4 regions of the Paenibacillus sp. J22FR83 genome follow, and region 1 is predicted to be linked to each of the others. Evidence: predicted binding sites of a transcription regulator. Region 1 holds the regulator's gene; each other region holds the start of a gene.
What was found. Region 1 encodes Rex, which represses fermentation and respiration genes when NADH is low (regulators of the CRP and FNR family bind a similar motif). Its sites were predicted from a motif close to TTGTGAAATATTTCACAA; they were not measured.
Positions count from the first base shown of each region.

Region 2: AC58PV_RS30600 (hemerythrin domain-containing protein) is a predicted target of Rex. The motif match lies at 4,550-4,567, and genes of this name have one in related genera.
Region 3: AC58PV_RS28880 (formate/nitrite transporter family protein) is a predicted target of Rex. The motif match lies at 6,161-6,178, and genes of this name have one in related genera.
Region 4: AC58PV_RS03415 (nitrate/nitrite transporter) is a predicted target of Rex. The motif match lies at 3,017-3,034, and genes of this name have one in related genera.

Region 1 is NZ_JCAUAM010000016.1:87,669-96,031, forward strand. It holds gene AC58PV_RS26315 (tetratricopeptide repeat protein) at 1-208, shown strand, start outside; gene dinG (ATP-dependent DNA helicase DinG) at 299-3,157, shown strand; gene AC58PV_RS26325 (redox-sensing transcriptional repressor Rex) at 3,161-3,781, shown strand; gene AC58PV_RS26330 (inorganic phosphate transporter) at 3,841-4,842, opposite strand; gene AC58PV_RS26335 (DUF47 domain-containing protein) at 4,902-5,528, opposite strand; gene AC58PV_RS26340 (amidohydrolase) at 5,787-7,082, shown strand; gene AC58PV_RS26345 (cell wall elongation regulator TseB-like domain-containing protein) at 7,125-7,613, shown strand; gene AC58PV_RS26350 (hypothetical protein) at 7,759-8,298, shown strand; gene AC58PV_RS26355 (AAA family ATPase) at 8,291-8,363, shown strand, end outside.
Region 2 is NZ_JCAUAM010000023.1:76,112-84,474, reverse strand. It holds gene AC58PV_RS30625 (Sapep family Mn(2+)-dependent dipeptidase) at 1-215, shown strand, start outside; gene AC58PV_RS30620 (ABC transporter permease) at 394-1,353, shown strand; gene AC58PV_RS30615 (carbohydrate ABC transporter permease) at 1,381-2,301, shown strand; gene AC58PV_RS30610 (extracellular solute-binding protein) at 2,481-4,130, shown strand; gene AC58PV_RS30605 (hypothetical protein) at 4,193-4,477, opposite strand; gene AC58PV_RS30600 (hemerythrin domain-containing protein) at 4,760-5,281, shown strand; gene AC58PV_RS30595 (TetR/AcrR family transcriptional regulator) at 5,485-6,069, opposite strand; gene AC58PV_RS30590 (DHA2 family efflux MFS transporter permease subunit) at 6,304-7,797, shown strand; gene AC58PV_RS30585 (SulP family inorganic anion transporter) at 7,970-8,363, shown strand, end outside.
Region 3 is NZ_JCAUAM010000020.1:46,826-55,188, forward strand. It holds gene recQ (DNA helicase RecQ) at 1-1,316, shown strand, start outside; gene AC58PV_RS28845 (4a-hydroxytetrahydrobiopterin dehydratase) at 1,675-1,977, shown strand; gene AC58PV_RS28850 (GNAT family N-acetyltransferase) at 1,994-2,530, opposite strand; gene AC58PV_RS28855 (GNAT family N-acetyltransferase) at 2,659-3,132, shown strand; gene AC58PV_RS28860 (sulfurtransferase) at 3,161-3,997, shown strand; gene AC58PV_RS28865 (MarR family winged helix-turn-helix transcriptional regulator) at 4,245-4,670, shown strand; gene AC58PV_RS28870 (SDR family NAD(P)-dependent oxidoreductase) at 4,807-5,565, shown strand; gene AC58PV_RS28875 (hypothetical protein) at 5,589-6,050, shown strand; gene AC58PV_RS28880 (formate/nitrite transporter family protein) at 6,287-7,111, shown strand; gene AC58PV_RS28885 (L-lactate dehydrogenase) at 7,104-8,018, shown strand.
Region 4 is NZ_JCAUAM010000001.1:952,499-960,861, reverse strand. It holds gene AC58PV_RS03430 (peptidoglycan-binding protein) at 1-559, shown strand, start outside; gene AC58PV_RS03425 (anthranilate phosphoribosyltransferase) at 903-1,934, opposite strand; gene AC58PV_RS03420 (ANTAR domain-containing response regulator) at 1,931-2,581, opposite strand; gene AC58PV_RS03415 (nitrate/nitrite transporter) at 3,050-4,291, shown strand; gene nirB (nitrite reductase large subunit NirB) at 4,547-6,973, shown strand; gene nirD (nitrite reductase small subunit NirD) at 7,007-7,360, shown strand; gene AC58PV_RS03400 (molybdopterin oxidoreductase family protein) at 7,427-8,363, shown strand, end outside.

The sequences.
Region 1 (8,363 bases):
AAAAGGAGAGTTTGGCGATGCGTATCAGCATTTCAAATTCCTGCTGCCACTGACGGAAAATTCAAAGATGAAAGCAATTTCTTATAACGCTATGGGCTGTATTCAAGTGCAAAATCAGAACCTAGAGAAGGCTTTCGAATATTTTCAAAAAGCGTATCATACCGACCCCTCTTTCATGGAGCCACTTATCAACCTCGATGAGTCCTAAACCGAAACGGTAAAACAAGGTATTCCCTTTTCCTAATGGAGTTTGGTATGCTAGGAGAAGTGTAGGACGAAGGGATTGAAGATAGACGTTATGAAATTTGCAGTTTTGGATTTTGAAACGACAGGAAGTCAGCCTGGGGACGAAATTATTCAGGTTGGACTCGTCATCATAGATCAATTTGAAATTACAGACAGGTATACTTCTCTGGTGAACCCAGGGATTAGTATACCTTCTTCGATTACGACACTTACAGGGATTACCAATGAGATGGTGGCGGATGCACCCTCACTCGATCAGGTGATGTCGGACATGTTCCCGCTTTTGTTTGATTGTGTACTTGTAGCACATCAAGCCGCCTTTGATTTGTCTTTCTTGCAGCGTGGTCTTACGAGAACAGGGTATCCGCCTTTCTCTGGACGTGTCCTTGACACCATGGACATGCTGCGCATTCTATTCCCGTCCATCTCAAGTCTACAGCTTAGCATGGTGGCGGCGTTGTTTGGTATTGACCATGAAAGACCGCATCAAGCAGATAGTGACGCAGAAGTTACGGCATTGATTTGGATTCACTGCTTGGATCGCTTACTAGGTTTGCCTCTCTTAACGGTACAACGTTTGAATCAAATTTTCGAAAACGGTAACACGGATCTAGGCTGGTTTTTGGACGAAATATGCTTGTATAAAGAATCAGTCACCAGTGTGGACATGGATACGAATCGTTACTTTCGTCAATTTACTTTGAATGTAACCGATTGGGGCGAGGAAGAAGAACTGCGATCGGAATATCAAGTTACAGAAGCGCTGGGCGCTTCCTTTCAAGCATTTCAGCAAGGATTGAAGTCTGCACTTCAACAACGATTTGAGGTGTACGAAGATCGTGAATCCCAGGATCAAATGATTCTGGAAGTAGAGAGATCACTTGAAGCAGATCAACATCTGATGATAGAAGCGGGAACCGGTACAGGCAAATCGTTAGGATACTTGATTCCTTCGATTTACTACGGTTTGAAATATGAGAAGAAGGTCGTCGTTTCGACGCATACGATTAATTTGCAGGAGCAATTGCGTGAGCGGGATATTCCTTTGTTGAAAGAAATATTTCCTGTCCCGTTCAAGGCAGCTGTGCTCAAAGGAAGAAGCCACTATCTGTGCCTTCGCAAGTTTGAAACGAAGCTCACAACTAGGGACTATGAGAATGGCAGGGAAGACCCGATAACAGCCGCGCAAATGGTTGTTTGGTTAAGTGAAACCGAGCACGGGGATGAGGAAGAAATACATTTTGGCAATAAAGGTGCCCAGTTCTGGTACTCGGTTGCTAGTGATACGGATTCCTGTTTAAATCGGATGTGTCCTTGGTATAAGAAGTGCTTCTATCATAGAGCTCGCAATGACGCCAATACGGCTGATGTGATCATCACGAACCATTCCCTCCTCTTTACCGATATGAAGGCTGAGAACCGACTTCTACCGTCTTACAAGCACCTTGTCATTGATGAGGCACATCACTTCGAAGAAGTGGCAAGTAAGCACCTCGGGATCGAGCTGCATGCCTCTGCGTTTTACCATTCATTATTGTGGTTGTATAAAGATAATCGAAGTGGACAGCTTCCAATGCTTCGTTTCCGATTGCAGAAATCAGATGAGGCTGGAGAGCGTGCGGCAGCATGGAGCCAAACGATAGATGGTCTTTTTCCGAAAATCATTTCGATCAAAGAAGACTGGGAACGTTTAAGTGAAGCCTTGTATGAATTGGTCTCTTCCAAAAGTGATCCTTCGCAATCTGAAAATTCACAATATGTTCTGCGATTGAAGTCGGACACATTGCCTCCGAATTGGCGCGAGATGCTGATTATGGAGGATAACATTTATCTGAATGCCAATGAATTATTACGAACATTAGATAAATTGTTGAATGAGTTAAAAGAGCAGCAGGATGGACTGGGTGTGCAAGGGTTAGTCACCGACCTGAATGGGACTGTGAAAGAGCTGTATGCACATCGGGATGCACTTCACTTCTTTATGAAAATGGCGGATGAAGGGTACGTTTACTGGGTTGAAGCGGGTACGTATGCGAAAGCGAAATCCGTTCAGCTGAATTCCGTGCCAACGGATGTCAGTGGACTGTTGCAACAGCATTTCTTTGAAACGAAAGACAGTATTATTCTGACGTCAGCAACGCTTTCGGTGAATAAATCGTTCCAATACTCGGCGGAGCAATTAGGATTAGCTATTCCAGAGGACGAAGAGTCAGGTAAGTTGAAAACGGTGCAGCTGCCTTCTCCTTTTAACTACCGGGAGCAGGCACTGGTCGTCATTCCAAGGAATTTTCCTACGATCAAGGGAGCAGGAGATCCTGTTTTCATCGAAGCACTGATCAACTCTCTGAGTGATGTGGCCAAGGTGACGAAGGGTCGAATGTTGGTTCTATGTACCTCGAATCGGATGTTGAAACTTGTTCATGCTGGGATGAAAGAAAAGCTAAGCCCTCATAGCATCACAGTGCTCGGTCAAGGTGTAGACAGCGGCAATCGCAGTAAGCTGACCCGCATGTTCCAAGACAATAAAATGTGCGTGCTACTGGGCACCAGCTCGTTCTGGGAGGGTGTAGATATTCCAGGAGATGCTCTAAGCTGTCTTGCGATTATTCGACTCCCGTTTCAACCACCGAATCACCCGCTTGTCGAAGCAAAGTGTGAGAATATTAAGAAGCGCAATGAGAATCCATTTATGAAGTTTTCTGTACCTCAGGCAGTTATTCGATTTAAACAAGGTTTCGGTCGATTAGTTCGGAGAGCGTCAGACAAAGGGATCGTCATTATCTATGATACACGTGTTATCGAAACGTATTATGGCAAGCACTTCCTCTATTCGTTGCCTGGTCCGAAGATTGAACACATGACCTGTGAACAAATGCTGCCGAGGATTGAGGAATGGATGGGAGGGGCTTAATACGTGAAAACACAAAAAATTTCGGAAGCTGTTGTCCGCAGATTGCCTATCTATTTGCGTTATCTGAACGAGTTGCAAATGAACAATGTGTCCACGGTGTCTTCTCAGGATTTAGGTCAAAAATTAGATCTGAATCCTGCTCAAATACGGAAGGACTTAGCTTATTTTGGAGAGTTCGGCAAAAAAGGAATCGGCTATGATATCAATTATTTGATCGAGAAGATTCGCCAGATTCTTAAATTAGATCGACATATTCAAGTTGCGCTTGTTGGGGCAGGTAACTTAGGTCGAGCACTTTGCAATTATAATACGTACTTACGCAATGATATGAAAATCGTGGCTTTATTCGATGCCATGCCTTCTAAGTCTGGCGAAGTGATTAATAACTTAGTTGTGCTTCCTATGGATAAAATGAAAACGGTCATGTCTGAGCTCGGTGTGCGGATCGGTATTATTACCGTTCCCGCGGCCGAAGCACAGAATGTAGCGAATCAATTCGTTGCTTGTGGCATCGAAGCGATCTTGAACTTCGCGCCTGTCATCATTAAGGTGCCGCCAGAAGTGCGCGTACATTATGCAGATTTCACGACAGAGCTTCAAAGCTTGGCCTATTACCTGGACTAGTAAAATAAAAAGGCACGACCCGCGCAGCTCAGCGGATCGTGCCTTTGTTTGTTTTATCATTACATGATTAATCGGAAAATCGCAAAGTACAGGGTATAAGCAAGAACCATCGAAATGGGAATCGTAATAACCCAAGTGATCAACATGCGACCTACGGTACCCCATTGGACATCATGGAAACGCATGACACTGCCTGTCCCGATAATCGCGGAAGAAATGACATGTGTTGTAGATAATGGTTTACCGATGAAAGTCGAGATTTGAATGACGATCGATGACGTTAAGTCTGAGGCAAAACCATTAATCGGTTCAATTTTGACAATTTTACCGGAAACCGTTTTGATAATGCGCCATCCGCCAATGGATGTTCCAAGGCCCATCGCGAGTGCGGCAGCAATCTTTACCCAAATCGGCACGTTCAAATCATCTTGCACACCAGCAGCCACGAGACCAAAGACAATAATCCCCATTGCTTTTTGTGCATCGTTACCACCGTGAGAGTACGATAGTAATCCGGCAGAAAGGATTTGCAGCGTACGAAACCCACGATTAAGTTTGGATCTAGAGGTATTCCCAGACCAAATTACGATATATTTGATCAAAACCATGATGAGATAACCTAGAGCGAAAGCGATAATTGGCGATAGAATGAGAATGATAATAATTTGTGTGAAACCACTCCAGTTAACGCCACCAAAGCCTGCACCAGCAATTACAGCACCAGCTAGAGCGCCAAGCAACGTATGGGAGGAGGATGATGGAATGGACAAGTACCAAGTAAGCAAGTTCCAGATGATTGCCGCAAGTAAGGCAGCAATAACGACTTCAACCCCATTTTCGATCTTCGCAGGATTGGCAATACTTCCGCCTACCGTTTTGGCAACTTCAGAAGATACCATGGCACCAACGAAATTAAGTGAAGCCGCCATAAATATCGCAACACGAGGGCTTAATGCTCGTGTAGAAATGGAAGTTGCAATCGCATTAGCTGTATCGTGGAATCCATTGATGAAGTCGAAGAGCAGAGCTAGTGCAACGATGATAATCAAATAAGTTAACATGAATTCCTCCTAGCGTTTTCCAATAGGAAAACTTTCTTCGTACGCACAGACATCTCGTCTTAAGAGTAACGAAGTACTACGCTGTCTAGAATGTTAGCAACATCTTCACAAGCATCGGTCGTTTCTTCCAAACGCTCGTAAATTTCTTTCAGTTTGAAATCTTCGTACGGATCTTTGCGCGTGATGAAAATTTGGCGGATACCTTCACGCATCAAACGGTCCCCATCATTCTCTAATTTATTAATAGCCACTGTGTGCTCTGGAATTTGCATATATTTTTTCTTTGCTAAAAGCTTAAAGGCATCTAACATATGTTGGCAGGAATCGACAATTACACCTGAGAAATCTTTCATGTACGCATCCGTATGAGAAACGTTCAAATAGTCGAAACGAGCAATGGTTGCCTCAATCCCGTCTGTGACATCATCCACTTTGGAAGCAAGAACCATGATATCTTCCCGATCAATCGGAGTGATAAATACTTTGTTCAAACCTCTGAAAATGTCGTGTGTGATGGAGTCTCCTGCATGCTCCAGATCATGAATCGCTTTGACATACTCAATTGGGGGCTTATCACCCATCATGGCGGTTCGGAACAATTGAGCGGTTTGCAAAGCGTTCTCTGCAGCACGAATAAGAAGTTGCAAGAAATCGACTTCGTTCTTTCTGGTGAATAACGTTGTCATAGAATCCTCCTAAATTTTACTATATGTACAAGTTTTTGAACGAATTTGCGAATCGAAATTGACCAAATTGTAGAAAAAACTCACAATGATTAAAGTATCATACTCGTAAGGTTTAACGCAACGAAAATTCCGTGACAATTTACAATTTCTTAACATTGTGGAATATGTGCGGAGCTTCCTTGATTTTACAAGCATGAAGATGTAAAGTTTATGGAGCAGCAACTGTTTATAGAATGAGCATAGAGAGGGTTTTTTACTATGAAAAAAACATTAATTTCCCATGGTATTTTTATTTCTAATAAGGAAGACAAAACATCGATCAAAGGCTGCATGGTTATTGAGGGCAGTCAAATTACATACATCGGGACAGAAGTGCCTGAACCTTTAGACAACTATGATGAAGTGATTGATGGAACGAACAAACTGTATATGCCTGGACTTGTTAATACCCATGGACATGCCGCGATGTCATTGCTTCGCGGTTATGGGGATGACCTTGCACTGCAAGTATGGTTAGAGGAAAAAATGTGGCCTATGGAAGGGAAATTCACTTCACAGGACGTTAAATGGGGAACACGTTTGTCGATCCTTGAAATGATCAAAGGCGGGACAACGACATTTGTCGATATGTACGACCATATGAATGAAGTTGCCTTTGCGGTCGAGGAGTCGGGTATGCGCGGTGTTTTGACCCGTGGTGTGATTGGACTATGTCCACCAGATGTACAAACAGCTAAGCTGATCGAGGCAACTGAATTTGCAAAGAACTGGCATGGCAAGGCCGATGGACGCATTACAACGATGATGTCGCCGCACGCGCCATACACTTGCCCGCCCGATTACATCGAGCGTATCGTACAAGCAGCACATGATCTCAATCTTCCTATTCATACCCACATGTCCGAAACACGTCGTGAAGTCGAAGGAAATGTCGAACAGTATGGCGCTAGACCTGTGGCCCACTTGGAGAAGCTAGGCGTATTCTCACGCCCAACGCTTGTTGCACATGGTGTTCACTTGAATGATGAAGAGATAGCGATTCTCAAACAATATGATGTACGTGTGTCTCACAATCCTGGCAGTAATCTCAAACTTGCGAGTGGTGTTGCTCGTCTTCCTGAATTGTTGCGTGCAGGTGTTAAAGTTTCATTAGGAACGGATGGAGCGGCATCCAACAACAATTTGGACATGTTCGAGGAAATGCGATTGGCAGCACTTATTCATAAAGGAGTTACAGGTGATCCATTAGCAATCCCAGCGAAGGAAGCTTTATTGCTGGGAACTCGCATGGGTGCAGAATCCATTTGGTTAGAGGATGTCGGTTTGCTTGAAGTTGGCATGAAAGCTGATTTTATTGCGCTGGACATTGATCAACCTCATTTCCTTCCGAAAACGGACTTCGTTTCCCACATTGTGTACTCCGCTTGTGCGAAAGATGTTGTGGATGTCTGCGTGGATGGCACATGGATTGTCCGTAAAGGTGAATGCCTAACATTAGATGAAGAGAAAATTAAACGCGAATTTGAAATATGCTTCGATCGCCTAAAAGGCTAATGAGCAAGCAAGTAAGTGGCTTTGGGGAGGTGCGCGGCGATTATGAATGCGAAGCGATCAATTACACTTGGTGTTTTCATAGTAGCGACATTAGGTGTTGTGCTTAGCCGATTCTACCTGAATGTACAGAACGAACACTGGGAAGAGAAACGTGTAGCTGTTGAGAAAGCCTACAATGGAAGTATGATGACCAAGGCATCCAAGGTAGATTTTTTCTATGGAGACGAGCCGGTTCAGATTGTTTATGGGGAAAATAAGTTAGGACAACATCTCATTACTTGGGTATCAGGTGAGAATGTTCATTCCGAAATGACGGATGAAGGCTTCCCAGAGGAGCAAGTCCGCGCTGCTGTATTGAAAAAGGCGCCTAACAGTGAAATAGAGCGTGTCATACCTGGCAAATTAGGTAATGACTATGTTTGGGAAGTATTTTATAAGTCGAAAGATGATAGAGGTACGCGGTATTTCTATGATTACTATCGATTCAATGATGGAACTTATCTAGATACGTATCGACTCAGCCTTCAATAAGAGGGTTGAGTTTTTTTAATTAAAAGAGTTATTTTGCGTATTTCCACTGTTTACATAAGGCATTGCGTGTATATGAGATGATATACTAATCGTATTGCAACAGAGGCATACAAATAACTTATTACAGAAAGGTGGACGCCAAACCATGAAGATGAAACTGCGCGTTTTACCTGTTATTTTGAGCGTCATTATTTCGGCAGGTGTACTGTTTGGAGGATGGTTCGCCTATACAAGCTTTGCGATGGAAAATCCATTATCACATATAATTGATACTGCACCTGGTGTAACGAATTCAACGATGAAACTTTCTTCTAGTCATGTGGATGTAGAGTTAACTTTGAAGCCGGAAGCTAATGTAAGAGAAGTTGTACAGAGAATTAATGCCGAAGGCGCATCGATTATCGGGAAACGAACGATGAATATTACAATCAAGAATCAATCTTCTGATAAGCTGGATCAATGGTGGTCTAAAGCGTTATTTGAGGTTGCTCAAGCCATGGAAACGAAGCATTATGCAGATATTCCAACAACGTTACAGAAATACGCAGATGGTGTACCCACAATGAACGTTGACAGCGAAATGGATGAGCACTATGTTTACATTCGATTAACAGATGGTGATGCGACGAAGTTTATCATGCTGCCAAGAGTCTCCCCGCAGATAGGAGTGTGGCCGAATGAGTAAAATATATAAAGAAATTGGGATTGGTTTTATTCCTGTGCTACTGGTATTCTTAGTTTTCCAAGGTG
Region 2 (8,363 bases), on a different contig from region 1:
ACGAAGCCGTATTGCTGCGTATGGGCGCTGGTACTTATGCCCGTAAATTGCGAAACAATGGTGTCGCATTCGGTGCGGGGCTGCCTGGTGGCGTTGATACCCACGTCCATCAAGCAGATGAGTTCGTCTACATTGACGATATGATGAGGCATGCCGAAATCTGCTTACAGGGTATGTTTGAGTTATTGGTGGATGAATCAGTGGATGAAAGCTAGATAGATCAAGATGGAAGTAAAGAAAACTAATAAAAAGTAAAATTTCTAGCATGTCAATCGTTTTCACAAGGAAGTACACTTGCAACATACCTAGAAGAATAGGGTGTGCGGTGAACTTTTAGCCGTATAGCAAACGCTTTCAGTTAAGGGGTTAGTAGGTAAAGAAAGGAGCAAGGGTATGGAAGTACAATCTCAGAAACACCAGATAATTGCCCAGACGAACAGTAAACGAAGAAGTGCTTTTACCAAAGAGCTGTTCAAAAATTACGATTTGTACTTACTGCTTGTCCCAGGCATTATCTTTTTCTTTGTATTTTGTTATGTTCCGATGCTAGGGCTTGTTGTAGCTTTTAAAGATTATAACATCTTCAAAGGGATCCTCGATTCTGATTGGGTAGGGCTCCATCATTTCAAGGAGATGCTGCAGATTCAGGATTTCTATCGCATCGTCCGCAATACCCTGCTACTTAATGTCCTAGGTCTTATTGTGGGATTCCCAGCACCGATTATTTTGGCCTTAATGTTGAATGAAATCAGAGCGAAATATTTCAAGAAAATATCGCAATCGCTTCTGTATTTGCCACATTTTATGTCATGGGTCATCATGGGCGGGATTATTTACAATCTCCTTTCCCCGAAATACGGGATCGTTAATAGTGTGATGAGATTCTTTGGGATGGAAGAAATCTATTTCATGATCGAGGAGACCTGGTGGGTCATCATCTACACCTTGTCCAGCGTATGGGCAGGAGCGGGTTGGGGAACGATTATTTATCTTGCAGCGATGACGATGATCGATCCTTCTTTGTACGAAGCAGCTGTCATGGATGGCGCAGGCCGATGGAAGAAAATCGTGCATATAACATTGCCAGGCATTATGCCAACGGTTATTATCTTGTTAATTCTCAATATCGGTCATATGGTATCCATCGGTTTCGAGCATCCTTTTGCCTTACAAAATCCTGTTGTTACCAGCATTTCGGAGGTTATTAGCACATACGTGTACTCCTCAGGTATTAAACAGGGACAATTCGGAATAACAACAGCAATCGGGATGTCGCAATCCATCATTAATCTTATTCTTGTGCTTGGTGCGAATTATTTCGCTAAGCGTCTGGGTAAGGAAGGACTTTGGTAAAATTCGCATGAGTAGGAGAGTAGAGATATGGCGGCTACTGCACACAAACATGGAAATAGACGCAGCTTATTCGGTAAGTACTCGGGATGGGATGTAAGTTTTAATATCGTTAATTATACCTTGCTAATTCTATTCACTTTCATATGTATATTTCCCTTCATTAATACGTTAGCGAATGCTTTCAGCTCCAGCCATGCCATACAGACAGGGAAAGTCGTACTGTGGCCGGTGGAGTTTCAGTTGGATGCGATGAAGTCCGTCGTCACAGATTCTAATATCATTAGATCGCTAGGGGTAACCATCTATATTACCGTAGTCGGTACTGCACTTAACATGCTGTTCTCGATTACAACGGCTTATCCCCTTTCGAGGAAAGACTTGAAGGGACGCAAGTATTTCATGAATTTCATGATCGTGACCATGGTATTCAGCGGCGGTATGATTCCCAGCTATTTGTTGATCAAGTCGCTAGGATTATTGAATAGCTTATGGGCGTTAATGTTGCCAGGTTTGATCAGCGCTTTTAACGTCATTATTATGAAAACCTTTTTTCAAGATCTCCCTGAGGAGTTGCGCGAGGCGGCCGTCATGGACGGCTGTGGTAACTTGCGTTACTTAGCACAGGTTGTACTTCCCCTATCCGGTGCCGTGCTAGCAACGATAAGTTTGTTTTATGCGGTCGGCCATTGGAACTCCTATTTTGCAGCTGTCTTGTACATCGACGATTCGGCGCTCTATACGTTACAGGTGAAACTGAGGAATATTTTGCTGCTTGCCCAGATGGATACTTCGCTAGAAACCATGCAATCCATGGATAATCTCAATGTGATTGAAGAGTCTCTGAAAGGAGCTACGATTGTCTTCGCCACAGTTCCGATTCTGATTGTATATCCATTCTTGCAAAAGTACTTTGTTAAAGGGTCCTTCCTTGGATCTGTGAAGGGATAAAAGCGGACGTGTGAATAACAAAAAAACTACTAAAATGTCAAAATTATCGAATAGAATCACAAGTTGAAAGCGCCTATATTGACAATGCAAGCGCTTTACTTATGTGTTTTTTCAACAAGATAGGGGTACATGTCAATTCAATGAGCAGGTCTGCAAATTTAAACTAGGGAGGAAGCAGTATGGTAAAGGTATTTAAAAAAGGGGTATTAGGAAGTATGACAGTTATGCTCATGCTTTCGGGTTTCTTGGTTGCTTGTTCTAGCAAGGATGGGGGAGCCAGCACAACAACAACTTCACCTAGTGGCAGCAGCACAGCAGCACCAAGTAAAGAGCCTGAGAAACCAGCAAAGATCCGAGTTACCTTGTGGGACCGTGCCAATGCGCCTGAGGGACAGAACCTCGGCAATAATCCAATTATTAAATATGTCATTGATGAAACGAAGAAGGTTGGTCTTGACGTAGAATTCGTCTCCCTGCCTAGAGCGCAGGAATCGGAGAAACTGAACGTGTGGATGGCTTCCGGTGAAGCACCTGACATTATTCTAACCTATTCGATGGATACGATTTTCAAATACGCGGAACAAGGCGGATTATGGGAGCTGGATTCCTATCTAGCGAAGTATCCAGACTTGATTAAGAATAACAAGGCAGCGCTGGACCAAGTGGGTATGTACAAAGGTAAGCGGTATGCGATTCCTGCCCTGAAGGCCAACACATATTCCGGTCCTAACATGAAGATTCGTAAAGACTGGCTGGATGCGCTAGGAATGAAGAATCCAACTACGAACGAGGAATTATATCAGGTATTAAAGGCTTTTAAAGAGAAAGACCCGGGTAACGTAGGGAAAGACAAAGTGATTCCATGGGCGCTCCCTGCGATCAATCAATCGATGAAAGCCTTCTACTATGGCCCAATGTTTGGTTTCGGCGTCAATATGGATGGTCCAAGTAATCAGTTCTATGCGCCAGATGGCAACTATAAGAACGGTGTCTTCACCTCCGCAGTTGCTACACCGGAAGGAAAAGCGTATTACCAATGGATGAACAAAGTGTACAAAGAGGGGCTAATTTCGAAGGAATTCGTCACCGATGTGAGCTCGCAACAATTTACACAACAGGTTAACAGTGGGGTTGCTGGCTTCGTAGATTCCAACGACACACCGTGGAACATGAATGTGGCTACACGTAAATCAGTTCCAACAGCAACTTGGGTACCTGTAGAACCATTCAAACGTCCAGATGGAACTCAAGTGATGAACAAGGTATCCGATTTCTCTATGCTTGTCGCTGTTCCGAAATCCAGCAAGAATCCAGATGCTGTCATGAAATATCTGAACTGGATGGTTCAACCGAAGAATCTTGCGACCGTTCAGAGCGGAATTGAGGGAGTCAACTGGAAGGATGACGGAGGCGTTAAAGTCCAAATTGATCCTGAACTGAATAAGAAAACTACGTGGGTATCCTCTGCAGGGGATCTTGCCATTGTTCAGCAAGGGGGACCTGCATTAAACAAAGAACAACTGTTGAAGTCAGTAGCCCTTTCACTTCCGGACGCGAAGCAGCGAGAAGAGTACGCGAATTCATTCGTTACTTATTATGATATTTTCAAGAAATTTGGTAAACCGACGACGATCATCGACTCACCACGACCAGTAGCTCAGAAGACAGTTGCAGCCATTGAGAAGAGTCTGTACGAAGGAGTTTCCAAAGTCATTATTTCTACGGATTTCGAGAAAATCTATGCGGAGATGCTTAGCGCTTGGGAAAGAGCTGGAGGCAAAGATTACGACAAAGAGATTAGCGATGCTTATAAAACGATGAAGAAGTAACATGGTTGGGGCTACATGTAGGGAGCGAACTGATTTTAGGTTCGCTCCTTGTTTGTTTTCGCTTATTTCATCAGATTTCTAACTAGATTCTCAATAACGATATCCCTAATATGGTCGTTGTCTTCCTCCAAAATGTGAATAAGGTAGGCGTCTTCATCTGGTTTAAAAGCTCTGAAAATGATGTTTTCTTTATCCTGTAGAACGACATCATGGCCACAATCCTTAAGACATTGGGCATAATCATTTAAAGTGGGCTCTTGATTCTCCTCTAAGTAAATAATGCCCCGTAAAAGGGAACTTCTATCATGGTGGATTACTTTGAAATGAACGGTAAATTCTCGTTTCATAGCAAGAATCATCTCCCTATTCTCACATAAGATCAATGGTAAAATTATTATAAACAAGATAATTGCGGGAGACTGTGATTTTTTTCACATACATGTATAATTTAATGTTAAATAGTTTCTAACACCTATACTTTCTACTCCGCATTAGGAGGGTAAGCATAGGTGTTTTTTCATGTAATGTTGATCGTCACGGAATAGCAACAATAGCTGTGATTCATCTCACAGAGATTGCGAAGATAAAGGCATATAATGTGAGTATGGCAATATAAGGAGGAATTAGGTATGGTGAATGATCATGGAATGCCGTTAGACGACGATCAAGCTGCTAGTGTTCAACAGGTTCTGGGACGGTTAAAGGACGAACATGGCGCGTTAAAAAAAGAGCTTGACCACGTCCAAGAAATGACAAGTCATTTGGTGGGCGTGCTTGGCTCAGAGGAATCCAAGCTGTTGCTTCAAGAAATTCGAAAAGTAATGGAAAACTTCATGCAACAGCTCGAGGCACACGAACACTGGGAGGAAGTGGAGGTACTCCCTCTCCTTACGGAGTATGCGAATCAAGGGATGGAGCCCTCCTTCCTCACCTCAACGTGGGTCTTGGAAGAGGATCATAAAGAAGCGGAAAGGTTTGTTCGCTCCTTTCTTGACTATGCGGACCAATGTCAAGGTACCGACACCATAAAGCTGAAGAAGGCAATCACGCTGCTTAGTGTAGCTTGTTCCGTCATTTCCGAGCATCTGCGATCCGAAGAAGAGATGGTTTTCCCGATTGCGAATCAAATGCTGGAGCGTTATGAAGCTTGAGAAGTGTAATCTCCATTCTAGCCACTTTTACCGTAATCAATATACGAAGGATACGAAAAACAATATGTACAGATTGACATTATAGAATGCCCTGTATGTTGTGATCCTAGTCGTTGTTTTAATTGTTTATTTGATGTAAATACGCAAATCTACTTTCGGCATCCTAGGGATGTCGTTTTTTTGTGGAAGTCATCGCCTGAGATTCAGGGAGATTCCGGTTGAGGGAGATGGAGCAATTCAGCCAGCTGTGAAGCTAGGAATTCTGGCGTGTAGGGCATATCGTTGCGAAGCCAGAAGACAATCGTGCCAATGATAGCGGAAGAGCCGTACCAAATGGCGATATCCCTCTTCACCTTCGGATTCGAAGCAGAGGAGGCCTCTAACTTATCCATTCGATTCGTGATAAAATCAGCAATCAGCTTCATGAGCCGTTCCGTGAATACAGGAATACGTTTGGATGCAAGAAGAACTTTATAGAAATTAGAGTTGTCCGCGATATGCTCAAGCATATTCAGGACGATCCGAATATGGAAACCAGGTGGATCCGGCGCATCTTTCAAGATTGCATGGATTTCGTTGATCATCTCTTCAGCCAACTTATCAATCATATCGGGGATGTCGCGATAATGAAGATAGAAGGTGACGCGATTAATCGTCGCTCGATCCGCAATGCGATTCACGGTGATTTTATCAACTTCAAGTTCTTGAAGTAATTCAATAAATGCTTCCCGAATCAAAAGCCTCGTACGAAGCACGCGGGGATCTGTTCGTTGTAATTTGGATGTCATAATAGCACGACCTTCTTTCTCTCTAGATCTAGGATAGACAACATTGTCTGCAAGTTGTGTGTATTATGTGAGTGATAGACGACAGATTCATATAAACTGTTAACTAATATACATTTATAAAAAAGCTGTTGCTTGTGAACATGAGCATTGATGACTATAATACTATTTACATCGAGTTTATTATACAACACATTGTCAATTAGATTGAAATCGAATTTGAAAGGAATATGTGAAATGAGTAAAACTGCAGCATTTGATCCAAGTTCTATTAAGAAAGGTCCCCTGCTATTCGTTATGATTTTGGGGGCATTCATCGCCGTTCTGAATCAGACGATTATGAGCGTTGCCTTACCGCCACTCATGGTCGAATTCAATATTGCCGCTTCAACAGGACAATGGTTGACCACTGGTTATATGTTGGTTAACGGTGTTTTGATTCCGATAACTGCGTTCCTGATGCAACGCTTTACGACGCGGGAGCTGTTCCAAGCGTCCATGATTATTTTCCTCATCGGTACGATAGTATCCGCTGTGGCGCCTGGCTTTGAGGTATTGTTGACAGGGCGTCTGATTCAAGCAGCTGGGGCAGGTATTATTATGCCGCTGCTTATGAACGTTATTTTGACAATCTTCCCAGCAGATAAGCGCGGTGGCGCTATGGGGATGGTTGGGTTGGCGATCATTTTTGCCCCTGCCATTGGTCCTGCTCTTGCTGGTTATATTTTGGAACACTATTCGTGGCGTACTCTTTTCTACGGCATCATTCCTATTGTTGTTATCGTCATTGCTGTTGCTTTCATGTATTTGAAAAATGTCTCTGAACGTCAATATCCGAAAATTGATACGTGGGGTGCCATTCTTTCCACCATCGGATTCGGTTTCCTACTTTACGGCTTTAGTAGTGCTGGTGGCAAAGGCTGGTCCAGCATGGAAGTCATCTTATCCATTGTTGTCGGCGTAGTCGCATTAATTTTGTTTACATGGCGCCAACTGGTTATCAAAGATCCACTTCTAGATCTTAGAGCGTTCAAGCACAACATGTTTACCTTGACCACGTTAATCAACATCGCAGTTACAATGGTCATGTATGCGGATATGATGCTGCTTCCTTTGTATTTGCAAAATGCTCGCGGTTATACCGCGTTGGAATCGGGTATTCTGATGCTCCCTGGCGCATTGTTGATGGGCTTGATGATGCCAATCGCTGGTAAGCTATTCGATAAATTCGGAGCGAAGTGGCTATCTATTATCGGTATGGTCATTACGATTATTACCACGCTTGGTTTCATTAATTTAACGGATTCTACAAGTTACACATACCTTGTTCTCATGTCTACAGGACGACGCTTTGGTATGGCACTCTTCTTAATGCCAATCACGACGGCTGGACTTAATCAGTTGCCTGCAAGGCTGAATGCGCATGGTACCGCGATCTCCAATACGATCAAGCAAGTAGCTGGGGGCGTTGGTACAGCGCTATTGATCACCGTTATGACGACTAGAACCAAATCACATGTTATCGAGTTAATGACGGCAGGTAAAACGGCTACAGCAACGAAGGAAATGATTAAAGAAGCATCGATCCAAGGGATTAATGATTCTTATCTCGTTATTATTGGTATTGCCGTTGTTGGGTTGGTCTTGTCCTTCTTCATCAAACGCGTAGGTCAAGCGGAGGAAGAAGAAACCGAAGTCGTTGCCAATCGCAAGCCAGTGAGTGCATCGTAAGATAAATAGAATTGGTTAAGTGCAGCGCGCTCCTTTGGAGTGTGCTGTGCTTTTTATTTTTCATCTAGAGGGATGCCACGTATTTGTGTATAATGAGACAAGTTGACGAGCGGACCCGACTTTTCTGAGACTGAAAGGTCATTAAATAGGATGAAGGAGTGGGAAAAGGTTGTTGATTCACAAGTTTAAAATGGCGTGGTTCTCAAACGTCCGAAAGGATGTTCTGGCGGGAATTACGGTCGCCTTAGCGTTAATTCCTGAGGCGATTGCCTTTTCAATCTTAGCGGGGGTAGACCCGATGGTGGGGCTGTATGCCTCTTTTTGTATTGCAGTGACGATTTCGATTGTAGGTGGGCGCAGAGGAATGATTTCGGCGGCAACGGGCGCTATGGCTTCATTAATGGGACCGGTAGTGGCGAAATACGGGATCGAGTATTTATTTGCCGCGACGATACTGACCGGTGTTCTCCAGTATGTGATGGGTCTTTTGAAATTCGGCAGATTTATCACCTTTATCCCTCATTCGGTCATGACAGGATTCGTGAACGCCTTGGCTATCATTATTT
Region 3 (8,363 bases), on a different contig from region 1:
ATCGGCCTATAGTCGCTGCTTTTACGGCAACGGCTACAGCAGAGGTCACAGCGGATATTGCGAGGCTGCTGGATTTGGATGAGGCGGGTATTTTCATCAATGGCTTCTCGCGTGACAATTTGGAGCTAACCATTCTTCGCGGAGAGAAGAAGCGGGATTACATACAGAACTACGTGAAGGAACATACCCATCAGCCCGGCATTATTTACGCTGCGACGCGTAAGGATGTTGAGGATTTGTACGAGACGTTGCGCAAAAAAGGCTTCGCCGCAGGGAAGTATCATGCCGGCATGTCCGATGATGAGCGCTCCTACATGCAGGAGGCGTTTCTCTATGACGATATTCGCGTGATGATCGCAACGAACGCTTTCGGGATGGGGATCGATAAATCCAACGTCAGGTACGTAATTCACTACAATATGCCGAAAAATATGGAAGCTTATTACCAAGAGGCTGGCCGTGCGGGGCGCGATGGTGAGCCGAGCGAATGTATTCTACTGTTCAGTGCGCAGGATATTATGACGCAGAAGTTCCTCATTGAGCAGAACCAGCTGTCGCCTGAGCGCAAAGCGAACGAGTACAAGAAGCTCCAAACCATGATCGACTACTGCTATTCGCCGCGCTGTTTGCGGAACGCTATTTTACATTATTTTGATGAGCAAAATATTAAAGATACTTGCGGGAACTGCAGTTCCTGCAAGGACGATCGGGACACCGTCGACATTACGGTCGAGGCGCAGAAGATTTTCTCCTGCATTCGGCGCATGAACGAGCGCTTCGGGATTTCGATGGTTGCCTCTGTTTTGAAGGGCTCCAAGGCGAAGAAAATCATGGACTATCGGTTCGATCGTCTGCCGACACACGGGATTATGAGCAATTTGCCTGAAAAAGAGATCGCAGAATTGATCAATGTGCTCATTTCGGAAGGATTTTTGCAATTATCCGATGGTCAGTACCCAGTTGTTCGGTTGATGCAGCCTGCTGCGGAGGTGCTTCAGGGGAAGCTGACCGTCAATCAGAAGGTACGGAGGCAGCCTGTCCGTGCTGTCGCCGCGATGGACAATACGTTGTTCGAGCAGCTGCGACTGCTGCGTCGCGAAATGGCTGCGCGCGAGAAGGTGCCGCCTTATATTATTTTCGCCGATAGTACGCTGCGTGAAATGAGTGAGAGCTGTCCGACGACGGAAGCCGCGATGCTGCGCATCAAAGGGGTCGGTGAGGTGAAGTACCGCAACTACGGGAAGCCATTCTTGGAGCTGCTTCGCACGTATGCGGGTGAGAGTGATATGGACGTTGTTGCGTATGATTTCGAGTAAGGGAGCAGCTAATTAGTTCGATTTCACCTGTCCTTAGGCTCGCTCGCAAAGATAGCATGATGAAATCACCTTATTGGCTAGTTTGGAAGAGTATATGGAAGATTAGCGTTATGGCGCAGCGTTATTTCCATCTAAATGGCCTAGTTTCACCCATTTTGATCAAAATAGCGTTGTTTCGTAGTGCTAATCTTTCGTAGAACATGCATATAAAGCACATAGCGTTATGGCAGACCTCTATATGAAATCGCATATGACCGCACCTTTGTAAAGAGAGACAACCCCCTCTGAAACTGACCGGTCTCATAAAAATTTACTTCGTTGTAAACGGATTTGCCACATGTATGAGGAGTTGGTGAAGGTGAAGTTGGGGAGAGAAGAAGTTACGGAGCGCCTTACTATGCTGGGGACGTGGAGACTTGAAGCTGAGGAGAGCAAGTGGATCGTGCGAAAGTATCGATTTACTACCTTCATGCAAGGCATTTCTTTCGTGGGCGAAGTTGCCAGGATTTCAGAAGCTGTGAACCACCATCCCATGATTGCCATTGATTATAAAATGGTAACGCTGCGCCTGACCTCGTGGAGTGCCGGTGGCTTGACCGAGCTCGATTTCTCGACTGCTGCGAAGTTTGATCAGGCTTACGTGGAGGGGAACGCAGAGTAAGTAGCACTGCGCTTGCTTAGCACTGCGCTACGACAATCTGCGGACCTGTATAGACCATGCAGTGGAAGTCAGCCGTTCCCGTTGGCGTCCACTTCTCGTACGTATCCGTGATGGTGAAGCCAGCACGCTGGTAGGTGCGAATAGCCCGCTCGTTCCAAACGAGCACCTCGAGGTCGATTTCTTGCTCGGGGTTGCGATGCTGGGCTTCTGCTACAAGCAGTTGAACGAATTGGGTGCCGAGTCCGCTGGAGCCTGATCCGCCTTTACCGCAAAGATCAGGACGAAGTCCTAGGCCCAGGCGGGTAACGCCGACGATCGGGAAGAACTGAACGAAACCGATTAGTATGCCGTTGTGATCCACTACGCCACGATATTGCTCGTCCCGGACTTGTGAATCAGCGAATTCCGACTGGTTGTCGAGCATCGTGGTCCAGGCCGGCCAGTTGTAAATGGCGTAGGGAGCCGGATACCGCCATGTGCACAACTCTTGACATGCCGATTCCGTAAGTGGAACCACGCGCCAAGAAGAATTTAAGGTAATAGGTTGTGGCATTTCTTGGGCAACCTTTCTATAGGCAGTTTTTGGCCATTGTTCTATTAGGGGTTTAATAATCCCCAAGGCAAGTAACACATGTTCGTTCGCTATTTTATCATAAAATACCAATAAGGAGGGCACCCGTGATGACACAAGTGACCGTTCGTGAAGCCGTCATATCCGATATCCCCCAGCTCAAAACTTTAATGCTCACTTACATTGTCGATTTCTATCAGTACCGACAACCGGAGGATGAGAAGCTAAATGCTTTAATTCATGAATTGCTCGAACAAAAAGTGGGTATTCAATTTGTGGCTGAGACCGAGGAAGGTGCGCTTGTCGGCTTTGCGACGCTATATTTTTCCTTCAGCACGCTGCGTGCCGCCAAGATTGCCGTCATGAATGATTTGTTTGTTGTGGAAGCAGAGCGTGGACATGGTGCGGCGGCGAAGCTTTTTGCAGCTTGCAAAGGCTATGCGGCTAGACATGATTATGCCAAAATAACCTGGGAAACAGCCCCAGAGAACTTACGCGCGCAAGCTTTTTACGATAAAATGGGTGGAGATCGTGGTCATTGGCTGACCTATTCTGTGATTCCCACAAGTGGGATGGGCGATTAATTAAAGGTAGGGGAAGGTGGCAGAAACCGTGGAAAATATCGTAAGTCAGTCGTGGTTGCTGGGACAATTAGGGGATGCGAATATCGTTATCGCGGATTGTCGGTTTGCACTGGGCAAGCCTGAATTAGGCCGTGAACAGTATGTGCAGGATCATATTGAAGGCGCGGTGTATGTCGATTTGGAAAAGGATCTTTCCGGTGCCCTTATGGCGCATGGCGGACGACATCCGCTTCCGGATCTTGGTGCCTTCTCAATCCTTATCGGCAGTCTCGGCATTGACGGTACGAAGACCGTCGTTGCTTACGACGATCAAGGTGGAGCTATGGCATCGCGCCTATGGTGGATGCTGAAATTCCTCGGCCATTCCGAGGTATATGTACTGGATCAAGGATACTCCGCATGGAAAGCCGCGGGATATCCAGTTACAGCTGAGGTGCCTGCGGTATTCCCGCGCACCTTCTCGCCGAAGGTGCACCGCTCCATGCTTGCTAGCATGGATGAAGTGAAGGACAAGCTCGGTCGCCCAGGCGTCGTGCTGGTAGATTCGCGCGAGGAGCGCCGCTACCTCGGCCTCGAAGAGCCGATTGATGCGGCGGCGGGCCACATCCCAGGCGCGCGCAACTTCTTCTGGAAGGGCGTTCTCGGCGAGAACGGCGCTTGGTTATCAGCTGCGGAGCAAGAGCAGCACTTTGCCGCACTGCGTGACGCTGATGAAATCATCGTCTACTGCGGCTCGGGCGTGACAGCGTGCCCGAACGTGCTGGGGCTAAGCGAAGCGGGCTTCGATAACGTGAAGCTCTACAGCGGAAGCTGGAGCGATTGGATCTCGTGGGAAGATAACCCGATTGCGACGGGTGAAGAGTGAGAACTGAAGAGCGTGTAGCAGTACTTACATGAATACATCGCCAGGCGGTCTATAAGCCCTGGCGATGTATTTGTTTACCCTGAAGTCAACAACCGAATTCAGTTGACATCCTGGAAATTCGTAACATATAATTAGGATGCTAGCAATATTGACGCGATCTCAGAATTCAGTTGACATCCTGGAAATTCGTAACATATAATTAGGATGCTAGCAATATTGACGCGATCTCAGAATGGAGCAATACCTTATGTCTCAATCCGTCCTTTACTTAAAAAGAACCTATATTATTATGCGCAAAGAGCTTGACGTGCGGTTAAGCACATTCAATCTGACGACTTCGCAATTCGAGATCCTGGGTTATTTGGCTCAATCAGGAGGGTTGGAGCAGCAGAAGCTCCAGCATCATAGCGGGATTACATCCGCGACGTTGACCGGAATATTAGATAAACTGGAGGCTCGGTCATACATCTCTCGTAAGCCTAGCCATACAGACGGAAGGGCTAATGTTGTGACGCTCACGCAGCAGGGCAACGAGGTGTTCGGTAAGCTGGTGGATCTTATTCTGGAATTCGAGAACGAGATGCTTAAAGGGTTCACGCAAGCCGAGAGAGATTTGTTGGGGCAGTGGCTGCAACGAGTAGCCAAGAACCTAGGGGATAAGGAATATTATTAATAGGGGCTTTTAGCCTTCACTAATAGCTAGCATCCTAACAATCTAAGAGGAGGTGAGTGCAATGATGCGTGTTTAAGAACGAAGATGAAAAACGTTTGTTCAATAGCTAGGATCCTAACTAATATAGGGGGTTATTATGCGAATCGTAGTTACGGGAGGAACAAGTGGAATCGGGTACGGGACGGCGCGCTTGGCCGCGGAACGCGGTTGGAAGGTGACGATCGTCGGTCGAAATCGAACCCAAGGCGCTAAGATTGCGGCGGAGCTGGGGGCGGATTACCTCCATGCGGATCTGTCCAGGATGTCGGATGTACGTCGGTTAGCAGAACAGCTCGAAGGACCGATTCATGCGTTAGCGCTATGCGCGGGAGGAATATCTACCGACAAAGAGGTACGGCTGACCAATGAAGGGTTGGAGACGACTTTCGCAACGAACTATTTGAGTAAATTCGTGTTATCGGAAATGCTTCTTCAACAGAACAAGATCGCACCCGACGGATGCATCGTTATGGTAGGAGGGAATGGCGTCCACAAAAATACTTCTGCCGCTTGGTCTGAGCCTCAAGCTGGTCTTAGGGCCGCGATGAAGGCGGCGCTTGCGGTCGATATCTACGCTTCTGAGCTCGCTAAGCGATATCCAGAGCTGCTCGTGCATACCTGTTATCCGGGCATGGTTCGAACGAAACTGTTTCAAGAGGCTCCATTGCTGTTCCGATTGATGTCTCGTTTATTCGGCCAGCCGATAGCTAAAGGCAGCGCTTATCTAGGTCGGCTGATCTTGGAGAATCATTCGGGGGTACATTGGAAGCAGGATCGCCCCATGCGTTTCCACGTTCCTTTGCCCGAAGGCCAAGAAGCCGAGGCGCTATGGGCATATAGTCGACAATATATCTGACCACATAACCAAGGAGGTTAAGCATGCGCTATAAAGCAGGCTGGCTGGTGAAGAATCATATTTTGGCGTTAACGCACTATGAACCGGTGGTAACGATGGAGGATTTCCGGGATATCGCAACGGATGCGCACATGGCTTTGCAAGAGGCGACACAGCCCTTTCACCTTCTAATCGATAATCGGATTATCGCCGAAAGGACGGTCGCCACGCTGGATTCGATGTTGAAAGCTCTGCCGATCCTCGAACATACGCACTTGAGATGGATTGTTATCGTGCTGCCCGAAGCCATCAAAGAGACTGCGGCAGCCAGACAAGTCGAGCGGCAGGGGGCGATTCAATTAAAATTCGTAGACAGTCTGACTTCCGCATTCCAGCATCTTGCTCGTGAGGATGAGCATATTGATGAGGTGGATAGCATGGAATCGAGCTGGAGCGACTGGATCTCGTGGGAAGATAACCCGATTGCGACGGGTGAGGAAGAATAGGATAGAAGCCGCTGCGAACGCGGGTTAGAGGGCTGTGACAGGTTATGAGCAAGTGACCTGTCGCAGCTCTTTTTGGCATCTTGGGCATATCGCAGATGTTAACGACTACGATGTGATAAACATCACAGCCAGATCTGACATACTCCTTTAGTATCTGTTCTAAGGAAGAGTTAGCGGATCTCAATCGTATTCATCAGATGTTGCTCTGCATGACATAAATTCGGAGGTGAGCGTAAATGGAAATTGCCGCGCTCGAAAAGGTTGAGCAGCTTGCCTTGAAGAAGCTCAAAGTATTCAAGATGAGCCGTCTACGGTATCTCGCGCGCTCCGCACTCGCGAGCATGTTCATCGGCTTCGGCGTCATCGTTGCGTTCAAGACGGGTAGCTTTTTTTATGGAGAACATTCTCCTCTTACGTATCCAATGGCGGCAATTACTTTCGGTGCAGCCATCATTTTAATCACTTACGGGGGAGGGGATTTATTCACAGGCAACACCTTTTACTTCACTTACGCTGCTTTGAGACGGAAAATTCGTTGGAGTACCGTGCTGAAGCTATGGCTATATACCTACATCGGCAACATCATCGGTGCAGTCTTTTTCGCGTTCATGATCTACACAACCAGCTTATTTGCAGAGTCGTCTGTCAACGAGTTCTTGCTCAGTGTCGTGGATAAAAAAATGAATCTGCCGATGGGGGAGCTGTTCTTCCGCGCCATCCTCTGTAACTGGCTCGTCTGTCTTGCCTTCTTCATTCCTCTGTCCCTTAAGGGAGATGGAGCGAAGATGTTTGCCATGGTTCTCTTCGTGTTCTGCTTCTTTATCTCCGGATACGAACATAGCATTGCCAATATGTGTACATTCGCAATTGCGTTGGTGCTGCACCATCCAGGGACGATATCCATCGGCGGAGTGTTTCATAATCTCATTCCGGTCACCCTGGGCAATATCATTGGCGGCGCGGTGCTGATGGGCGTGATGTATCACTATGTGAACAAACCCTATTTGGAAGAAGAACTCAATTCAACTACTACATTTACGGAGGGCGATTTGGATGAATAAAACGAAGATTGTAATCATTGGAGTAGGAGCCGTTGGTGCAACGACTGCGTACACACTGTTGCTAAGGGAGCGGGCGGATGAGCTGGTGCTCATTGACGCCAACAAAGGCAAGGCGAAAGGCGATGCCATCGATATGAACCACGGCCTTCCTTTCTTAGGAAAAACGAAGGTATGGGCGGGCGAATATGAGGATTGTCGCGATGCCAGCATTATCGTGATTACAGCAGGCGCTGCCCAAAGGCCAGGCGAGACTAGGATCGATCTGTTGAAAAGGAATGTCGGCATATTCGAGAGCATCATGACAGAAGTGCTCAAGTATAATCAGGACGGCATTATGCTGATTGCCTCCAACCCTGTGGACATCATGAGCTACTTCTCGTGGCGGAAGTCGCAGTGGCCTGTTCAGCGGATCATCGGTTCGGGCACGCTGCTAGACAGCTCGCGCTTCCGTTACCTGATCGGTGAAGAGCTAGGGATCGACCCTCGCAGCGTGCATGCCCATATCATCGGCGAGCATGGCGATTCCGAGCTCCCGGTGTGGAGTCTGGCCAATATTGCCGGAACCCGCATTCCATTCGACGAGGAGACGAAGGAGAGAATCTTCACGAACACGAGGGATGCGGCATACGAGATCATCTCGGCCAAGGGGGCTACCTACTACGCGATTGCCCTCGCACTCGACCGTATTTGTACCGCAATTCTTCGCGATGAAGGTGCTGTGCTTAATGTCTCGACGCTGCTTCAAGATTATCACGGGGTATCGAATGTCTATCTGGGCGTCCCTTGCGTCGTGGATCGCAGCGGCGTTCGTGAAGTGCTCGAACTAGAGATCTCGGAGTTGGAGCGCGAGCAACTTCACCGGTCAGCACAGAAGATGAAGGAACTTATTCAGTCCATTGAAGTATGAAGATGCAAGGATTGAAGCCGCTGCGAACGCGGGTTAGAGGGCTGTGACAGGTTATGAGCAAGTGACCTGTCGCAGCCCTCTTTAGGCTTTTTGCAAATAGGTTACGAGAGAGACTAGAACGCCTTAAATTACTTTAATTTACCAGAATTATCGTGTAAAATATTAGCAGATATTGTTGAAATGAAGGGAGATTACTAGCTTTTGTATAAGCATTGAGGCAACTCGTGCTTCTATTAACTGTGCCTGTTTCTATCATGATTTGAGAGATTCGTAATGAAGTAGAAAATGAGATTTGATCACTGTAGCAGCGCAATAATTTCATTAAATTGTTCTAGCCATTTTGAA
Region 4 (8,363 bases), on a different contig from region 1:
ATATGGTTTGCCTGTAACGGGAAATGTTGACGATCAAACCTTACAATCCATACTTTGGGCTTATGGGAATTTGAAAATTCCCAAGAAGGCGACGCCAACGCCAGTACCAACACCGGCACCGAAGCAGGAAACACCGAGTCCAACGCCTGCACCAGAGGTTCCACCTACGTCAGGCCTAACGGTAGAAGAGCAGCAAATGCTGGATCTTGTAAATAAAGAGCGAACAGCTATGGGACTTGCCGCGCTTACTGCGGACCTGGAACTTACCAAGACAGCTCGTCTAAAGAGCCAAGATATGGTAGATAACAAATATTTCTCCCATGATTCACCAACGTACGGTTCACCCTTCGATATGATGGAGAAATTCGGAATTACGTATAATGCAGCAGGGGAGAATATTGCTTGTAACCAAAGTGTGGAGGCAGCGCATGAAGCGTTAATGAACTCACCGGGGCATAAGGCGAATATCCTTAGCAAAGATTACACGCATATTGGTATCGGCATTGTAGATGGCGGACCGTGCGGTAAAATGTTTACCCAACAGTTTATTGGCAAATAGAGAGAAGGAGCTAGCGCTTATGCGCTTAGCTCCTTTGTTTCGTGTATTGCAGCGGGGCGGCCAAAGATGCGAAAATGCACTTATTTTCGGGCGGACTGCCTAATAGGGAGGTCAAAAGTGCAAGAAGGCAACCTTTTAGGCGCCTGAGGGTATAAAATGGTCCAAAGAGGTAGAAATAGTTGCCTTTTTGCACGCATTTGCTAAAAATCCGCGATTTTCCTGCAAAAGGTTGCCTTTATGCACTTTTGCGAGGGGGGGGCTAGTTCGATCCCCTGATCTCCCCGGGCTTCCACACTAAAAAAGAGGATCCTCGCCACATAGGCTTTAGGATCCTCTTTCACTTTTAAGTCGTAGATACAGGTTTAATGGCTTCGGTCCACTCCGTATACTTGCGAAGTGCAGCCCCTTGCTCTATCGCGTGCCTAGCCATATAGATACCTTCTTCAATGGAGCCTGCCTTCTGGGAAACCCACAAACGCACAGCACTGTTGAGTAGAACTATGTTTAAGTAGGGAAGTGCAGCATCTCCTCGCAAAACAGACAATGTTGTTTCGGCTTGTAGCTCAGCTGTCCATTCCACTTCTGGCACTTCAACCATAAGCTCATAAATTTCAGGGTCAACGATGAATAGCTCGCTAGCCCCATCTTGAATGAGATACGTTCGAGTTCGTTTTTCAATGCTCAGATCTTCGGAACCTTCCATGCCTTGCACCACTATACCGCGGGAAACCCCGAGCTCGATCAATAAATTCGTGACCTTCTCAAAAACAGTGCCATGAAACACGCCAACAGCCATATAAGGAGCTTCCGTGAAACGAAGCAGCTTCTCCGCCGTGTTGAACACAGTTCTCAAACCGAGTTCTTTGCGGATTTCGCGCAGATCGCCAAGTGGCGCACACCAGCTTTCGGTCGGTGTAAACAAGAAGCCTGTTCGCGCTGCAGCAGAAACCAGTGCTTCGCGTGATGCTTCAAGTGCGTTTACTCCCATTGCCGCAAGGACATCGGACAAGGTGATGCCCCATTTCGGCGGCATGCTCGGGCTGCCGTGCAGCGTAGTAGGCAATCCGCAGGCTGCGAGTACGAATGCGGTTGGTAGCGTTGCGATAAATGTGCGCGAGCGGCCATCATAGGGCCCGGCGCAATCGATACTTCCTGCCATGGGATAAGTGCTAATCCGATTACGTAATGCATGAATAAAGGCTTTGATTTCATCCGGGGATTCCATTTTAATTCGCTCAGCGACAAGAAAAGCTCCGATTTGAGCTTGTGTAGCTGCACCGGTTAGAATGAGTTCGGCTGCTTGAGCGGCTTCTTCATAAGTAAGATCTCTAGCTCCGCGTTTACCGCGGCCTACTTCTTTTAATAAGGATATCATCGTTTGCGGCCCCCTTTGTTCTGATCCTGTAGTATCTGATATACCTTGACGATGGAGGTTGCGACGTCAACCATACGTTTACGTTCATTCATCGCTTGTTTGCGGAGGAAATCATAAGCTTCAGCTTCTGAGATGCCTTTGATTTCGCATAGGATTCGCTTGGCTTGATCAACCCATTTACGTTCTTCGAGCTTGGATAGCAGTTGTTCGCGCTCCTGATGCCACTCTGTTCGTTGGAAATAATGGTTCACACCTAGTATCAACGCGCAATGAATTTCCAGTGGGCTCATCGTCGGACCAATCAAACCATCTATGCCCCCATCCATCTTACATTCATTAGAAGGAAAAGTTTGTGTATCGCACCACCAGAAGATGGGAAGACTCCGCTGCGCCAGCAAGCGTATTCGCCAATCTGTGACTTGTTCGGGACCTACGGATAATAATACAGCATCGATCTTAGGGATGATAAAGGAAATTTCTTTCATATTAGATGAAGTATAAATACGAAACCCCAAATCCTTCAAGATTTCATCAGGTAAACATTCTTTTCCTTGAGTGTCTTCCGTTCGAAGGGCAAGTGAGGGCTCAGAGGAGGTAGCTGAGCGAGTTGTCTTGAACTCGTCGATCAGAATGAATGATTGTAACATGGGAATACCTCCATCTTGAATAACGTTATCTCATGATAAGTACATGTTAGGTTTAAGGCTTATTTGGTATTATTATACGGCAATACTATAGCATATGCACCTAAAATTTGTCGATATCCTATCCATACTCTCTATAACAAAATTATTGTGTTATGTTTATTGACATACGATTAAACACGTCGTATAATCAAGTTAAGAAATCGGCACAATGATGTGCCACCTAACGAAGGCAACGGTGCCTATCCCCTTACAAATACGTAACTGGATAGGCTTTTTATGTTCACTGTAATGAAAAAACTACATCTATCATGCTGTTCACGAGGAAGTGGAAGCAGTGGCAATGAGGCCGATAAACATCCTATGATTTGATAGGGGGATGTTTGTCGGCCTTTTCTGTCAATGTATAATCAAACAAGGTAGGATAGGACAAAAAGAAGGCGAAAAGCCTCACAAAAGGAGAGGGATTGCATGGTAGATCGGAAAAGTTTTATGCAAGTGGGGCACAAGGGGTCTTTGTTCAGTTCATTCTTGTATTTTGACATGAGCTTCATGGTTTGGGTACTTCTTGGACCGCTAGCTGTTATCCTTGCCAAAGATTTCGGGTTGGATGCCGCACAGAAAGCCAATTTGGTTGCTTTACCAACATTGGGTGGGGCGGTCCTACGACTAGTACTTGGTGTACTAACGGATAAAATTGGTCCCAAACTAACTGGACAGATTGGACTTTCGCTAACTTTAGTTCCGCTGTTCTGGGGATGGCAGTTCGCGAACACGATGGGTGATATGTACTTTGTAGCTCTGATGCTTGGTATCGCAGGCGCAAGCTTTGCTGCAGCATTACCGCTCGCGAGCTCTTGGTATCCACCGCAGTATCAAGGATTAGCGATGGGGATTGCAGGGGCAGGAAACAGCGGAACGATCTTCGCTACCTTGTTTGCCAATCGTTTAGCGCAACATTATGGCGACTGGCACGTTGTTTTCGGAATTGCCATGATTCCAATCGCGATAACGCTGGTCATTTTTAGTATTTTGGCCAAGGATAGTCCCAATAAACCAGCTCCAAAAACGATTGCAGAGTACGGTAAAGTGTTGAAACAAAAGGATTCTTGGTTGTTCTGTATTTTCTATAGTGTTACTTTCGGTGGTTTTGTAGGAATGGCCTCGTATCTTACGATTTTCTTTAATACACAGTATGGGCTTTCACCTGTACGTGCTGCAGATTTTACAACACTTTGTGTCATCGGCGGCAGCTTCTTCCGTCCTGTTGGTGGATGGCTCGCAGATAAGATTGGCGGCATTCGCATGTTAATGGTGCTCTACGGAGTTGTTGGTTTGATGATGGCCGGTATCTCTACGCTTCCTGCCCTTTCATTAACAACGGTTATGCTCTTCGTTGCTATGATGGCTTTCGGGATGGGGAATGGTTCAGTATTCCAACTTGTGCCACAGCGCTTCAAATCGGAAATCGGCGTGATGACGGGGATTGTTGGAGCCGCAGGAGGTTTAGGTGGTTATTTCTTGCCCAAAATTCTTGGAAACCTGAAACTATCCACGGGTTCTTTCACACCAGGGTTCCTTATTCTTAGTGGCATTGCAATTAGCTGTATCATCATTATTGCCATTGTGCAAGGGCAATGGAAACGTACTTGGATCGGTGAAGGCGGCAAAGTAAAAGTAACGCCTTCCAATATAGACACAGTCCAAGCTTAACTTAGGCAAGGTACGCCGCTGACTCTGCTCGGTCAGCGGCACATCCGGTAAAGTTTTTGCTCATGCAGCCTGCACATCAGGCTGTATGGGCAAAGACGTTACGACTAGCGTCTTTGCAGTTCAACCCAACAATCGAGCTGCTCAAGCTCCATATCCCACCTTTGTCATTTGGGAGCCCCGCTCCTAAATGACCCTTTTCGACAACAATCTAAATCTAATTGAATGCCATAGTACATGGATGGAAGGATGATCACAATGACAGTCAAGAAAGAGAAGCTAGTCCTGGTCGGAAACGGAATGGCAGGTGTTAATGCCGTTGAGCATTTGCTCAAACTAGCACCAGATAAATATGAAGTGACGATCTTCGGCAGTGAACCGCATCCCAACTACAATCGAATTCTGTTGTCCTATGTGCTCTCCGGCGACTCCAAAGTGGAGGATATCGTCATCCACCCTTATGAATGGTATACGAACAATCATATTACGTTATATACGAATCAAACCATCACGGGAATCGACACAATGCTCCAAACCGTAACGAGCGATAAAGGCATGACGGTTTCCTATGATAAATTGATTTTGGCAACAGGCTCTAACCCATTCATGATTCCTATGCCTGGTGCAGACAAAGAAGGTGTCATGGCCTATAGAACGATCCGCGATTGTGAAATTATGATGGAGTCGGCTAAAAAGTATAAGAAAGCGATTGTCATCGGCGGTGGTTTGCTAGGCTTAGAAGCAGCGCGTGGTTTCCTCAATCTCGGTATGAAAGTCGACGTCGTTCATATCGGAGATACGATTATGGAACGGCAACTGGATCGCACCGCTTCCAAAATGCTGCAAGGGGCACTCGAAGAGCAAGGGATCAACTTCTTGCTTGAGAAGCAATCAGTCGAAATTATTGGCGGCAAACGCGTAACAGGCCTGAAATTTAAGGATGGCACGATTGCTGAAGCTGATCTAATCGTCATGGCGGTAGGTATTCGTCCAAATGTAGCCCTTGGGAAGGAATCTGGCATCGAATGCAATCCAGGAATCATCGTCAATGATTACTTGCAAACAAATGTTCCGAATGTGTACGCCGTTGGCGAATGTGCGATGCACAGAGGCATCGCGTATGGTCTAGTAGCACCGCTCTACGAGCAAGGTGCCGTACTCGCGAAGCATTTGGCCGGTGTAGAAACGGGGCCGTATGAAGGTTCTATTTTGTACACGAAGCTCAAAGTATCTGGTGTTGATGTATTCTCAGGCGGTCAATTCGTTGAGGCGGAAGGAACCAAAGCGATTCGTATTCACGATGAATTCTCCGGTGTCTATAAGAAAGTCGTGATTAAGGATAATAAAATTATCGGTGCCGTACTTTTTGGTGATACAGCTGATGGTACGCGACTTATGCAAATGATTCGGGAAGAAACAGATATTAGTGGCATGGGCAAAACGGCGATTCTAACGGATGGTTCGAGCGGCGGTGGCGGTGCGGCTTCTGGTGTAGCTGAGATGAAGGATGACGCGATTATCTGCGGTTGTAACGGTGTAACGAAAGGGACGATCTGTTCGGCCATTAAAGAGCAAGGCTTGACGACGGTCGATGAAGTGAAGAACTGTACAACAGCATCTCGTTCTTGTGGAGGGTGTAAGCCACTAGTCAGTGATCTATTAGCTTTCACGCTAGGAGCTTCCTACGATAAAAATGCTGCCAAAGAAACCATCTGTGGCTGTACAACGCACACGCGCGATGAAGTCGTTACGGCGATTCGGGAAAAAGGATTATCCCACGTGCGCGAAGTGATGAACGTCCTTGAATGGAAAAATGAAGAAGGCTGCTCCAAATGCCGCCCAGCACTGAATTATTATTTGGGCATGATTCGCCCTGAATCTTATAAAGATGACAGCACGTCCCGATTCGTCAATGAGCGTATGCATGCCAATATTCAAAAAGATGGTACGTACTCCGTTGTTCCACGGATCTATGGCGGTGTTACGAATCCGACGGAGCTTAAGCGCATTGCAGAGGTTGCTGAACAGTTCAATGTACCCACAGTGAAATTTACTGGCGGACAGCGTCTTGACTTGCTAGGTGTGAAAAAAGAAGATTTGACCGCGATGTGGGAAGCCTTGGATATGCCATCAGGGTATGCCTACGGGAAAGCGCTAAGGACCGTGAAAACATGTGTCGGCGAAACGTTCTGCCGTTTTGGTACGGGGGATGCGATGGGTGTTGGTATTGAGCTCGAGAAGCGTTTTGAACGCTTGAATACACCGGCGAAAGTGAAGCTTGCTGTATCGGGATGCCCGCGAAACTGTGCGGAATCAGGAATTAAAGATCTAGGTGTCGTATCTGTTGATGGCGGATGGGAGCTGTATGCAGGTGGCAACGGCGGTGTGAAAGTCCGCGTAGGTGATTTGATGAGCACGGTGAAAACCGAAGAAGAGATCATCGAATATACCGAGGCGTATCTGCAATACTACCGCGAAACAGGGAAATACGGCGAGCGTACGAGCGAATGGGTGCACCGTCTGGGCATTGAGCATATTCGTGAGGTTGTTGAGAACGAGGCAGAGCGTAAACAATTGTGCGAACGTATGGATTTGGCTTTATCCGTGACGCAAGATCCATGGAGGCAAGCGATTGATAGTAAGAAAATCCAACGTGATCTCTATGAAGTGGTTGAGTTGAAGTAGAAATAGAGAGATAAACAGGGAGGAGCCGAGAAGATGATTACACATAATGAGCAAATGATCTGGGTGCAAGCCGTTTCCTATGAGGATTTAGCTTTTAATACAGGGAGGACGATTCGTTATCAAGGGGAAGAGGTTGCCTTATTCAAATTGAAAAGTGGTAAACTTCAAGCGATTCAAAATCGTTGTCCACATAAAGAGGGCGTTCTAGCCGAAGGCATCGTCTGTGATGACCACGTATTCTGCCCTATGCATGATCGCAAAATCCATCTGCCTTCTGGTCTTGTGCAAGCACCAGATACAGGCTGCGTGAAAACGTACCAGACCAAAGTAGATGAGGCAGGAGATGTCTATATCGGATTTCCCAATCATAATGAGATGGCTAGTTAGCACTTATAGAACCCTATATATCTAATTATACCTATAAAGAGAGATTGATCTGCGGGGGTGGGAGCGTTGAAATCAGCATTGGTTACATTAACGGATGAACAGCCCTCCTCCCATTGTTGCTTTTGCAGTATGCAGTGTGGATTGGAGATACTACCTAGTGAGAAGACAGAAGGTTTAACGATTAAGCCGAGCGCGAAATTCCCAGTTGCAACAGGCCGTTTATGTCAAAAGGGCTTGAACGCTTTGGAGCATGTCGTTCATTCGGAACGAATTCTTGAGCCGCTTCATAGGGAGAAGGCTAGGGTAGGTCAATGGCGTCAAGTAGCTTGGGAATCGGCTTACGAGGATATTGCGCAGCGAATTCACGCGTTGCAAGCGGAACATGGGCGTGATGCGATCGGTGTCTATGGCGGCGGATCTCTAACGAACGAAGTAAGTTACTTACTGGGGAAGTTTACGCGTGTGGCGCTTAGGTCCAAATACATTGATTATAACGGTCGCTATTGCATGTCATCGGCTGCAGCTGCGAGTAATAAAGCTTTCGGTATTGATCGCGGGATGACGATGCCCCTATCGGAAATTCCGAACGCGAAGTATATCATTCTAGCGGGCACGAATATTGCCGAATGTCAGCCGACGATGATGCCTTATCTATTGGAAGCCAAGAAAAAAGGCGCCGTAATCGTAACCATTGATCCGCGTAATACCATGACCTCCAAGACGGCAGATATTCATGTGAGGATGCAACCTGGTTTCGATTCCGTGTTCATTAATGGACTCCTGCATGTCATGATTGAAGAGAATCTCGTTGATCACAAGTTCATTCAATCACGTACGTCCGGTTTCGAACAAGTGAAAGAAGCTGTCAAATCTTTTACACCAGCTCGCGTTGAGTATCTAACGGGTATCCTTGAAGCTGTAGTACGTACAATCGCTCGTGGTTTTGCTAAGGCTGAGACGGGCATCGTGCTAACAGCGAGAGGGTTGGAGCAGCAAGTGAATG